DNA from 4 places in the Enterobacter sp. 3U4 genome. Region 4 is predicted to be linked to each of the others. Evidence: predicted binding sites of a transcription regulator. Region 4 holds the regulator's gene; each other region holds the start of a gene.

Region 1 (3,119 bases), 470 kb from region 4:
CCCACTGACGGGCGATGTCGCGGCCGTGCTGGCGGCAGATCTCCAGAGCGTCGATACCCGGCCGCCATTTCGCCTTCAGGCTCAGGAACATTTCAAAACCGGCATCCTGTAAACGGGTGGAAAGGCGGTCGACCGCGCCGCCGCTCCAGCCGTGGGAGCCAAAGGCGCTGGCGCGCTTGTTGCGAAAACGCAGGCCGGTCATCTCTTCGACCAGACCGGCAATTTTCGGCATCATCACGTTATTCATGGTGGAGGTGCCCACCAGCACGCCCTTAGAGCGGAACACGTTGGTCAATACCTCGTTCTTATCGCTGCGCGCCACGTTGAAGATTTTCACCGCCACGTTGGGGTCCACTTCGTTGATGCCCTGGGCGATGGCGTCCGCCATCATGCGGGTATTATTGGACATGGTGTCGTAGAAGATCGTGATGCGGTCTTCCTGATAATCCGCCGCCCACTTCAGGTACAGCTCGACGATCTGGGTAGGATTTTCACGCCACACCACGCCGTGAGAGGTGGCAATCATATCCACCGGCAGGTTGAAGCCGAGGATTTCGGTAATTTTTGGCGTCACCAGGCGGCTGAACGGGGTCAGGATGTTGGCATAGTACCGCTGGCACTGTTCGAACAGCTCGGTCTGATCCACTTCGTCATTAAACAGGCGCTCGTCGCAGTAGTGCTGGCCGAAGGCGTCGTTGCTGAACAGCACCGCGTCGCCGGTCATGTAGGTCATCATGCTGTCCGGCCAGTGCAGCATTGGGGTTTCCACGAAGATCAGCTGTTTGCCGTTGCCGATATCCAGCGTGTCGCCGGTTTTCACGGTGTGGAAGTTCCACTCCGGATGGTGGTGGTGGCCGTTGATGGAGTCAATGGCGTTGGTGGTGCAGTAGATCGGGGTATCCGGAATGTGGGACATCAGCTCGGTCAGCGCCCCGGCGTGATCCTCTTCCGCGTGGTTGATGATGATGTAGTCGATGGCGTTCAGATCGATTTCACCGCGCAGGTTCTGTACGAACTCGCGGCTGAATTTGTGATCGACGGTATCGATCAGCACGTTTTTTCCTTCGCGGATGAGATAGCTGTTGTAGCTGCTGCCGCGCAGCGTTTTATATTCCGTCCCGTGGAAATCGCGCACTTCCCAGTCACGTTGCCCCACCCAATGAATGTTGTTTTTAACCAGAATAGACATAGCAAACCTCAGCGTAATATCGCGTTTTTCAAATAAGATGGTTTGCTTATATCAAGCTGCGTGCCAACTTTTAATCTGTTGATTTTATTTGATTAATGTTTTTATGATCCGTAATGGGTAGTCATTATGACTATCAAATATAGTGTCAATATGACAATATGGATTGTCAAAATGACAGCGAGGTCAAGATGAGTTTTTCCGTAGACGTGCTGGCGAAGATCGCCATTGAGCTGCAGACCGGTATCGGCCATCAGGACCGCTTTCAGCGGCTGATCTCCACGCTGCGCCACGTGCTGGCGTGCGACGCCTCGGCGCTGCTGCGCTACGAAGGACGTCAGTTTATTCCCCTGGCAATCGACGGCCTGGCGAAGGACGTGCTCGGACGGCGCTTTACCCTTGAAGGCCATCCGCGTCTGGAAACCATTGCCCGCGCGGGTGACGTGGTGCGCTTCCCGGCGGACAGCGATCTGCCCGATCCGTACGACGGGCTTATTCCCGGACAGGAAAGCCTGAAGGTACACGCCTGCATCGGACTGCCGCTGTTTGCCGGGCAGAACCTGATTGGCGCGTTAACCCTCGACGGCATGTCGCCGGACCAGTTCGATACTTTCAGCGATGAAGAGCTGCGCCTCATTGCCGCCCTGGCCGCCGGGGCGCTTAACAACGCGCTGCTGATTGAACAGCTGGAGAGCCAGAACATTCTTCCCGGCAGCCCGGCGGCGTTTGAGCAGGTCGCGCACACGGAGATGATCGGCCTCTCGCCGGGCATGGCGCAGCTCAAAAAAGAGATTGAGATCGTCGCCGCGTCCGATTTGAACGTGCTGATCTTCGGGGAGACCGGCACCGGGAAGGAGCTGGTGGCGAAGTCCATTCACGAAGCTTCGCCGCGCGCGGTCAATCCGCTGGTGTACCTCAACTGCGCCGCGCTGCCGGAAAGCGTGGCGGAAAGCGAGCTGTTCGGTCACGTCAAAGGGGCGTTTACCGGGGCCATCAGCAACCGCAGCGGCAAGTTCGAAATGGCCGATAACGGCACGCTGTTTCTGGATGAAATCGGCGAGCTCTCCCTGTCGCTACAGGCCAAGCTCCTGCGCGTATTGCAGTACGGCGACATCCAGCGCGTGGGGGATGACCGCAGTCACAGAGTGGACGTGCGCGTGCTGGCGGCAACCAACCGCGACCTGCGCGAGGCGGTGCTGGCCGGGCAGTTCCGCGCCGACCTGTTCCACCGCCTGAGCGTGTTCCCGCTCTCTGTGCCGCCGCTGCGCGAGCGCGGGGACGACGTGGTGCTGCTGGCAGGCTTTTTCTGCGAGCAGTGCCGTCTCAGGATGGGGCTTTCCCGCGTGGTGCTGAGCCCGGGGGCGAGGGCTCATCTGTTGAGCTACGGGTGGCCGGGCAACGTGCGCGAGCTGGAGCATGCGATTCACCGCGCGGTGGTACTGGCGCGGGCGACGCGTTCGGGTGATGAAGTGGTGATTCACGCGCGGCATTTTGCGCAGCATGATGAAGCCGCACCGACGATTGCCCATGCAGCACCGGAGATAACGAGTGAAAACCTGCGTAACGCCACGGAGGCGTTTCAGCGTCAGATGATTATACGCGCGCTGGATCAGAACAACCGCAGCTGGGCGGCGTGCGCCCGGGCGCTGGAGATGGACGTCGCCAACCTGCACCGGCTGGCGAAGCGTCTTGGGCTGAAGGGTTAGATTATCCCCGCCTGATAGAAATCCTGCAGGTTGATGGCGCCGCACAGCCTGCCGGCGTCATCCACCACCGGTGCGGCGGTGATTTTGCGCTTCATCAGCACCTCTTTGGCTTCGATGGCGCGGCTCTCGGCGTTCAGCGTCAGCCCGCCCTGGGTCATAGCGTCCGACACTTTGGTTTCCAGCTTGCCGCCGCCCACCAGCCAGCGGCGCAGGTCGCCGTCGGTGAA
Region 2 (3,119 bases), 2.0 Mb from region 4:
TGACCGGCTTCCCATGGCTGCAGTTCGGCTACAGTCAGATTGACGGCCCGCTCAAAGGCCTGGCGCCGGTCATGGGCGTTGAGGCCATTAATTTCCTGCTGATGGTGGTCAGCGGCCTGCTGGTCCTGGCTCTGGTCACGCGCGGCTGGAAGCCGCTGGTTGTGGCGCTGGTGCTGTTCGCTCTTCCCTTCCCGCTGCGCTATATCCAGTGGTTCACGCCTGAGCCCGCGCGCGCTATGCAGGTTTCCATGGTGCAGGGGAATATCCCGCAGTCCATGAAGTGGGACGAGAAAGAGCTGCTGAATACGCTGAAGATCTACGCCAACGCCACCGAAGAGGTGATGGGTAAATCACAGCTGATTATCTGGCCGGAGTCTGCCATTCCCGATCTGGAGATCAACCAGCAGCCGTTCCTCAACATGATGAACGACCTGCTTGTGGCGCGCGGCAGCACGCTGATCACCGGGATTGTCGATGCGCGTCTGAATCAGCAGAACCGCTACGACACCTACAACACCATCATTACGCTCGGCAAAGACAGCGAATACAGCTACCACTCCACTGACCGGTACAACAAGAACCACCTGGTGCCGTTTGGTGAATTTGTGCCGCTGGAGTCGATTCTTCGCCCGCTGGCCCCGTTCTTCGATCTGCCGATGTCCTCCTTCAGCCGCGGACCATACGTACAGCCTCAGCTGCACGCGCACGGCCTGGCACTGACGGCGGCCATATGCTACGAAATCATCCTTGGCGAGCAGGTGCGCGATAATTTCCGCCCGGATACGGACTATCTGCTGACCATCTCCAACGATGCCTGGTTTGGTAAATCAATCGGCCCGTGGCAGCACTTCCAGATGGCACGCATGCGCTCCCTGGAGCTGGCGCGTCCGCTGCTGCGCAGCACCAACAACGGCATCACCGCCGTGATTGGTCCGCAGGGTGAAATCCAGGCGATGATCCCGCAGTTTACCCGAGAGGTGCTGACCGCTAACGTCACGCCAACCACGGGGCTGACGCCATACGCACGCACCGGCAACTGGCCGCTGTGGATCCTGACCGCGCTGTTCGGCTTTGGCGCTGTGCTGATGAGCCTGCGCCAGCGTCGTAAATAACCTTCCCTTCTGTTGCCGGGTAAGCCGTAGCCGCCACCCGGCAATTCCCTCAAGACTCCAATTCTGGCACGCCTATTGCTTTGTTTATTCAGGTAAACGCAGTTTGGCTTAACGTGCAACTTTGTCGCACCAGCGTAGATCATCAGTAGCACCGAAACGGTGCAACGGGAGATATTTGCCTCTGATTGGTGCGGCGCGCTTCGCAAAAATAAACAATAACGCAGCAAAATCTTTACATTAAGCCAGACTAAATGTTAACAAGCTTGCATAACACTGCACTCGCATTGCGCGAGATATAACAACATCACAATGGGTATCAATGCGTCTCTGGCGCTGATAAAAAAGGAGTTGGGTATGCAATTACGTAAACTGGCCACAGCAATGCTGGTTATGGGAATGTCTGCTGGCGTGGTTCACGCTGAAGATGCGCCTGCAGCAGGCAGCACTCTCGACAAGATTGCCAAAAACGGCGTTATCGTGGTCGGCCACCGTGAATCTTCTGTCCCGTTCTCTTACTACGACAACACGCAAAAAGTCGTGGGCTATTCACAGGATTACTCCAACGCCATCGTTGAAGCCGTGAAGAAAAAGCTGAACAAACCTGACCTGCAGGTGAAGTTGATCCCAATCACTTCACAGAACCGTATTCCACTGCTGCAAAACGGCACCTTTGATTTCGAGTGTGGCTCCACCACCAACAACCTCGAGCGTCAGAAGCAGGCTGCCTTCTCTGACACCATCTTTGTTGTAGGCACCCGCCTGCTGACGAAGAAAGGCGGTGAGATTAAAGACTTCGCTGACCTGAAAGGCAAAGCAGTCGTTGTCACCTCCGGTACCACGTCTGAAGTGCTGCTGCACAAGCTGAACGACGAGAAGAAAATGGATATGCGCATCATCAGCGCGAAAGACCATGGCGACTCCTTCCGTACCCTGGAAAGCGGTCGTGCCGTCGCGTTTATGATGGACGACGCCCTGCTGGCGGGCGAGCGTGCTAAAGCGAAGAAACCAGACAACTGGGATATCGTCGGTACCGCGCAGTCCAAAGAAGCCTACGGCTGTATGCTGCGTAAAGACGATCCGCAGTTCAAAAAGCTGATCGATGACACCATCGCTCAGGTGCAGACCTCCGGCGAAGCGGAAAAATGGTTCGACAAATGGTTCAAGAACCCGATTCCACCAAAAAACCTGAACATGAATTTTGAACTGTCTGAAGACATGAAAGCGCTGTTCAAATCTCCAAATGACAAGGCTCTTAACTAATTAGAACAACAGGGGCGGGATCTCCTGCCCTCTCGATTGTCGGGAAGCATGGACAGACTATACGCTGAGTGGTCGTTCCCCACTCAGCGCGAAAAATGAGCTTCTCACCAATCTTCGAGGGTAGTGCTGCTACCCTTTTTTTTCTGGAGTTTATTATGTCAATCGACTGGAACTGGGGCATATTTCTGCAACAAGCCCCGTTCGGCAACACCACCTATCTTGGCTGGCTATGGAGCGGCTTTCAGGTCACCGTGGCATTATCGATAACGGCGTGGATCATCGCGTTTCTTGTCGGTTCTTTGTTCGGTATTCTGCGCACCGTCCCTAACCGTTTTCTTTCAACACTCGGCACCCTGTATGTGGAACTGTTCCGTAACGTTCCGCTGATCGTGCAATTCTTTACCTGGTATCTGGTTATCCCGGAACTGCTGCCGGAAAATATTGGCATGTGGTTCAAGTCGGAACTGGATCCGAACGTGCAGTTCTTTGTCTCCTCCATGATGTGTCTGGGGCTGTTTACCGCTGCGCGCGTTTGCGAGCAGGTGCGTGCCGCCATTCAGTCATTGCCGCGCGGACAAAAAAACGCGGGCCTGGCGATGGGCCTGACGCTGCCCCAAACCTACCGCTACGTGCTGCTGCCTAACGCCTACCGCGTCATCGTTCCACCGATGACCTCAGAGATGATGAACCTGGTGAAAAACTCGGCCATCGCCTCGACTATCGGCCTGGTCGATATGGCTGCGCAGG
Region 3 (3,119 bases), 1.7 Mb from region 4:
TATTAGCTATCTGGGACGCCTCAACGAGCCGCTGATCGAACTCACTACGCAGCAATCGATGCTGCAACAGGCGGTTGTCGCCGGTGAGCGCGTCTTTGAGCTTATGGACAGGCCGCGACAGGCCTACGGCAAGGATGAGCGACCTCTGCAAAGCGGGGCTATCGCCTTTGATAACGTCTCGTTTGCCTATCGCGAAGACCGTCTGGTGTTGCAGGACATCACGCTTGACGTTCCGTCGCGCGGTTTCGTCGCGCTGGTGGGGCACACCGGCAGCGGTAAGAGCACGCTTGCCAGCCTGTTGATGGGCTATTACCCGGTCACGCAAGGTGAAATCCGCCTCGACGGACGCCCGCTCGCGTCTCTCAGCCATACAGTGTTACGCAAAGGCGTTGCGATGGTGCAGCAGGATCCGGTCGTACTGGCCGATACCTTCTACGCCAACGTGACCCTGGGACGGGACTATTCAGAGGCGCAGGTTTGGGCGGTACTGGAAACGGTGCAGCTGGCAGAGCTGGCGCGCGGGTTCAGCGACGGAATTAACACGAAGCTGGGCGAGCAGGGCAACAACCTCTCCGTGGGGCAAAAACAGCTTCTGGCGCTGGCGCGCGTCCTGATTGAAACGCCACAGGTGCTGATTCTTGACGAAGCCACGGCCAGCATAGATTCCGGTACCGAGCAGGCGATTCAGCAGGCTTTGGCCGCCGTACGCGACCATACAACGCTGGTGGTGATTGCTCACCGTCTTTCCACCATCGTCGACGCGGACACTATTCTGGTGCTGCATCGCGGACAGGCCGTTGAACGCGGTACGCACCGTGAACTGCTGGAAGCAAAAGGGCGCTACTGGCAGATGTACCAGCTGCAGCTCGCGGGCGAAGAACTGGCCGCCAGCGTTCGTGATGAGGAGTCGCTTAGCGCCTGATGCACTAAAATGAGGCGCCGCGCTAACAGTCATTCCTGTTGGTGCAAAACTGAAACGCACCCTGCACCGGCATGGTGCGTTTTTTTTCACCGGTTCATTTATCAGGACCGTGTAACGCACATCGCACCGCTATTCCCTCACGTTTTCATTTCTGGCACACCCCTTGCAATACCTTCTGCGTAAGCTGCGGCCATTACCGAATTCTGACTGGAGGGGATCTATGAAGCTGGTTACGGTTGTAATCAAACCATTCAAACTCGAAGACGTGCGCGAAGCGTTGTCTTCAATGGGTATTCAGGGACTGACTGTCACCGAAGTGAAAGGCTTTGGTCGTCAGAAGGGTCATGCCGAGCTTTATCGCGGGGCGGAATACAGCGTTAACTTTCTGCCAAAAGTAAAAATTGATGTCGCGATTGCTGACGATCAGCTTGATGAAGTCATTGATGTCATTAGCAAAGCGGCCTATACCGGCAAAATTGGCGACGGCAAAATTTTCGTTGCCGAACTGCAGCGCGTCATTCGCATCCGTACCGGCGAATCTGACGAAGCGGCACTGTAATTAACGCCTGGCACACAGTGATAGGGATCGAGAAAATGAAGATAGCAACACTTAAAACGGGTCTGGGTTCGCTGGCACTGCTGCCGGGCCTGGCGCTGGCTGCTACCCCTGCGGTGGTCGACAAAGCCGATAACGCCTTTATGATGATCAGCACCGCGCTGGTGCTGTTTATGTCCATTCCGGGCATTGCGCTGTTCTACGGCGGCCTGATCCGTGGCAAAAACGTTCTCTCCATGCTGACGCAGGTTGCCGTGACGTTCGCACTGGTCTGCGTGCTGTGGGTGGTCTACGGTTACTCGCTGGCGTTCGGCACGGGCAACGCGTTCTTTGGTAACTTCGACTGGGTGATGCTGAAAAATATTGAGCTGACCGCGCTGATGGGCAGCTTCTATCAGTACATCCACGTTGCGTTCCAGGGCTCCTTTGCCTGTATTACCGTCGGGCTGATTGTGGGCGCGCTCGCCGAGCGTATTCGTTTTTCTGCCGTGCTGATCTTCGTTGTGGTCTGGATGACGCTCTCCTATGTGCCGATTGCGCACATGGTCTGGGGTGGCGGTCTGCTGGCAACGCACGGCGCGCTGGACTTTGCGGGTGGTACTGTTGTACACATCAACGCCGCAGTAGCGGGCCTTGTGGGCGCCTACCTGATTGGCAAACGCGTGGGCTTCGGTAAAGAAGCGTTCAAACCGCACAACCTGCCGATGGTCTTTACCGGTACCGCGATCCTCTACTTTGGCTGGTTTGGCTTCAACGCCGGCTCAGCAAGTGCCGCGAACGAAATTGCCGCGCTGGCCTTCGTGAACACCGTGGTGGCCACGGCGGGTGCAATCCTCTCCTGGGTGTTCGGCGAGTGGGCGGTACGTGGTAAGCCTTCTCTGCTGGGTGCCTGTTCGGGTGCCATTGCCGGTCTGGTTGGTATCACCCCTGCGTGCGGTTATGTCGGTGTGGGCGGTGCGCTGCTGGTTGGCCTGGTGTCCGGTCTGGCGGGCCTGTGGGGCGTGACCGCACTGAAACGCGTGCTGCGCGTTGACGACCCATGCGATGTGTTTGGAGTCCACGGCGTGTGCGGCATCGTTGGTTGTATCATGACCGGTATCTTCGCTGCGAAATCGCTCGGTGGCGTGGGCTACGCAGAAGGCGTGACCATGGTTCATCAGGTGCTGGTGCAGCTGGAAAGTATTGCAATCACCGTTGTCTGGTCTGCGGTTGTCGCTTTCATCGGCTACAAGCTGGCGGACATGACGGTCGGTCTGCGCGTACCGGAAGAGCAGGAACGCGAAGGTCTGGATGTGAACAGCCACGGCGAGAATGCGTATAACGCCTAATAAACAGCAAAACGGCAACCTCAGGTTGCCGTTTTTAGTGTGTATTCCCTCTCCCCGTGGGAGAGGGCATCATGCCGCACAACATCAACCTCTGTTACGCATTACCCCTTCCTGCACCGTTGAAGCTACCAGCACGCCGTCCTGAGTATAAAACTCCCCACGCACAAACCCGCGGGCACTGGATGCCGACGTACTCTCCACGCTGTAAAGCAGCCACTCATTCATGTTGAAGGGACGGTGGAACCACATCGAGTGATCGATCGTCGCGACCTGCATCCCTTTTTCGAGGAAGCCGACGCCGTGCGGCTGCAGC
Region 4 (3,119 bases):
GTTTGTCTCTCTGCAAGCGTGCGGGCCAGATCGGGCAACAACACGACCGGCAGGTTATCTACGCAGTAAAAACCCATGTCTTCCAGCGCGCGCAGAGCAACGGATTTCCCCGACCCTGAACGGCCACTGACAATCATCAGCACCATGTTCCGTTTCTCCTCAGGACAACAGATGTGAAGGCCATCTCCTGGTTATGCATCATCCTGATTGCCTTCTGCTTCAGTGATAATTTGATAGAGCTCTTCATCACTTTGAGCCGAGCGCAGTCGACGGCAAATGGTTTTATCAGCCAGACGCTTGGCGACCAGCGACAGTGTATACAGATGGGTTTTCGTCTGGTCAGCAGGAACCAGCAGCGCGAAGAGGAGATCGACGGGCTGGTTATCAATGGCATCGAAGGCGATCGGTGTTTCAAGCTGCACAAACACACCGACGGCACGCAGGGTATCCTCTTCCAGTTTGCCATGCGGGATCGCGATGCCGTTGCCGATACCGGTACTGCCCATCTTTTCACGGGTCAGAATCGCTTCGAACACCACCTGCGGCGGCAGGCCCAGCTGTTTTGCGGCCAGTTCACTGATGATCTCCAGCGCACGTTTTTTGCTCTGGCAGTGAACCGCACTGCGGGTACATTCCTGGTTAAGGACATTGCTCAGTTGAAGAGCGGAATCGTTGTTCATCATAATTTCACCTAAGCGCTAACTGTACAAATGGCCTGTTGTGTTTCACAACAGGCCGTCCTGCACCCGTTAACTGCCCGGACAATTAGTGTTGTTTCAGTTTATCTTTATGTTTATTGAGCTGTCGTGCAAGCTTATCAATCAAGCCGTCGATAGCAGCGTACATGTCTTGCCCTTCCGCACTGGCATGCAGTTCACCCCCGTTAACATGCAGGGTGGCATCCGAGATATGAGTCACTTTCTCCACTTTCAACACAATATAGACCTGATTGATCCTTTCGAAATACTGCTCGAGTTTTGCAAACTTCGCGTTCACAAAGTCGCGTAAAGCCTCAGTAATTTCGACGTTTTGTCCAGTGATGTTGAGCTGCATAGTGTCTTCCTTATCGGTTGTGTCAGACCAGCTGTTTACGCTGGTTGGACGGCGGAATGGATAAAGACTCTCGATACTTCGCAACAGTACGACGTGCCACCATAATACCCTGATCGGACAGCATGGTGGTTAACTTACTGTCGCTCAGTGGCTTCGCGGGGTTCTCCGCGGCGATCAACTTCTTCACCAGGGCACGAATGGCCGTTGACGACGCTTCGCCGCCGCCCTCGGTATTCACATGGCTGGAGAAGAAATACTTAAGCTCAAATATACCGCGTGGACTGTGCAGATACTTCTGCGTGGTGACACGGGAAATGGTTGATTCATGCATCTCGACGGCCTGAGCGATATCCGCCAGTACCATCGGTTTCATATACTCTTCACCCTGCTCAAAGAACGCCTGCTGCTGTTCGACAATACAGCGGCTGACGCGTAGCAGCGTATCATTTCGGCTCTCCAGACTTTTGATCAGCCATCGCGCTTCCTGAAGATTGCTACGAATATATTGATTATCGGAGTCGTTACGCGCGCTGGTGCACATGGAGGCATACTGCTGGTTGATTTGCAGGCGAGGGATGCTGTCTGAATTCAATTCAACTACCCAGCGGCCGTTGTGTTTTCTGACCAGCACATCCGGGATCACGTACTCGGGTTCGCTGGTCTGGATCGACTGACCGGGGCGCGGATCGAGCGACTGAATCAGATTCACCGCTTCTTTCAGCACCTCTTCCTTCAGGCGCGTAACGCGCATCAGGGTGCGGAAATCGTGGTTTGCCAGCAGATCCAGATGATCGCTGATGATTAAACGCGCCTCGTCGAGCCATGGCGTCTCTTTGCTGAACTGAGAGAGCTGGATCAGCAGGCAGTCGCGCAGATCTTTTGCGGCTACGCCTACCGGATCGAAACGCTGGATGCGCTTCAGAACGGCTTCAACTTCCTCAAGCTCAATCTCATCGTCGCCCATGCTTTCCAGAATATCGTCCAGCGTGACGGTCAAATAGCCGGTGTCGTCAACGGCATCGACAATTGACGTAGCAATCGCGCGGTCGGTATCGGAGAAGGGGGTGAGTTCCACCTGCCACATCAGGTAATCCTGCAGCGACTGGGTGGTTTCTCCCTGATAGACCGGTAGCTCATCGTCCTGGTAGTCTGCACGCGTACCGGAAGGGGTTCCGGCCGTGTAGATTTCATCCCAGCTGGCATCAAGCGGAAGCTCGTCGGGCATCTCTTTTTGTTCGAGTGCATCCGCAGTGTCGAGCGCTTCTGTATCCTGTGACTGCTGAGTGTCTACCTCGTCATGAAGATCGGTTTGTTCCAGCAGAGGGTTGCTGTCCAGCGCCTGCTGGAGCTCCTGCTGAAGTTCTAACGTGGACAGTTGCAACAGGCGAATTGCCTGCTGTAGCTGCGGCGTCATTGCCAGTTGTTGGCTGAGCCTTAATTGCAAACCTTGCTTCATGTTCAGAGCATTTTTCTCCGGTTCGGCGTTACGTTACCTCTACCCTATCAGAGTCTGAAGTCTTCCCCAAGATAGACGCGCTTAACATGATCGTCTTCGAGGATCTGCTGCGGCGTACCGTGGGCGATCAGATTGCCCTGGCTCACAATATACGCGCGTTCGCAAACGGCCAGCGTTTCACGGACGTTGTGGTCGGTGATCAGGACGCCAAGCCCGCTGTCGCGCAGGTGTTCAATGATTCGTTTGATGTCGATAACCGAGATCGGGTCAACGCCAGCAAACGGTTCATCCAGAAGGATAAATTTCGGATTTGCGGCCAGCGCACGCGCAATCTCAACGCGACGGCGTTCCCCGCCGGAGAGTGCCTGACCGAGGCTGTCGCGCAGATGCTCAATGTGGAACTCTTCCATCAGCTCGTTGGCACGATCCTGACGCTGTTCACTGGTCAGGTCGTTACGAATTTGCAGGACCGCCATCAGGTTATCGTAAACGCTGAGACGACGGAAAATGGAGGCTTCCTGCGGCAGGTAGCCGATCCCGCGACGCGCGCGCGCGTGCAGCGGCAGAAGGCTGATGTCTTCATCGTCAATGATAATGTTGCCGGCATCGC

Evidence for each region. Region 4 encodes sigma-54, which starts transcription at its own class of promoters, with help from an activator protein. Its sites were predicted from a motif close to GTTGGCACANNTTTCGCTNT; they were not measured.
Region 1: a site for sigma-54 is predicted at 1,238-1,257, ahead of norV (anaerobic nitric oxide reductase flavorubredoxin). Genes of this name have one in related genera too.
Region 2: a site for sigma-54 is predicted at 1,175-1,194, ahead of RVY89_RS12775 (amino acid ABC transporter substrate-binding protein). Genes of this name have one in related genera too.
Region 3: a site for sigma-54 is predicted at 1,073-1,092, ahead of glnK (P-II family nitrogen regulator). Genes of this name have one in related genera too.

Annotation. Positions count from the first base shown of each region.
Region 1 is NZ_CP136665.1:327,057-330,175, forward strand. It holds gene norV (anaerobic nitric oxide reductase flavorubredoxin) at 1-1,189, opposite strand, end outside; gene norR (nitric oxide reductase transcriptional regulator NorR) at 1,378-2,892, shown strand; gene gutQ (arabinose-5-phosphate isomerase GutQ) at 2,889-3,119, opposite strand, start outside.
Region 2 is NZ_CP136665.1:2,669,627-2,672,745, forward strand. It holds gene lnt (apolipoprotein N-acyltransferase) at 1-1,112, shown strand, start outside; gene RVY89_RS12775 (amino acid ABC transporter substrate-binding protein) at 1,467-2,372, shown strand; gene gltJ (glutamate/aspartate ABC transporter permease GltJ) at 2,528-3,119, shown strand, end outside.
Region 3 is NZ_CP136665.1:2,927,678-2,930,796, reverse strand. It holds gene RVY89_RS14120 (SmdB family multidrug efflux ABC transporter permease/ATP-binding protein) at 1-922, shown strand, start outside; gene glnK (P-II family nitrogen regulator) at 1,143-1,481, shown strand; gene amtB (ammonium transporter AmtB) at 1,517-2,806, shown strand; gene tesB (acyl-CoA thioesterase II) at 2,891-3,119, opposite strand, start outside.
Region 4 is NZ_CP136665.1:4,663,520-4,666,638, forward strand. It holds gene rapZ (RNase adapter RapZ) at 1-146, opposite strand, end outside; gene ptsN (PTS IIA-like nitrogen regulatory protein PtsN) at 192-683, opposite strand; gene hpf (ribosome hibernation promoting factor) at 766-1,053, opposite strand; gene rpoN (RNA polymerase factor sigma-54) at 1,076-2,509, opposite strand; gene lptB (LPS export ABC transporter ATP-binding protein) at 2,557-3,119, opposite strand, start outside.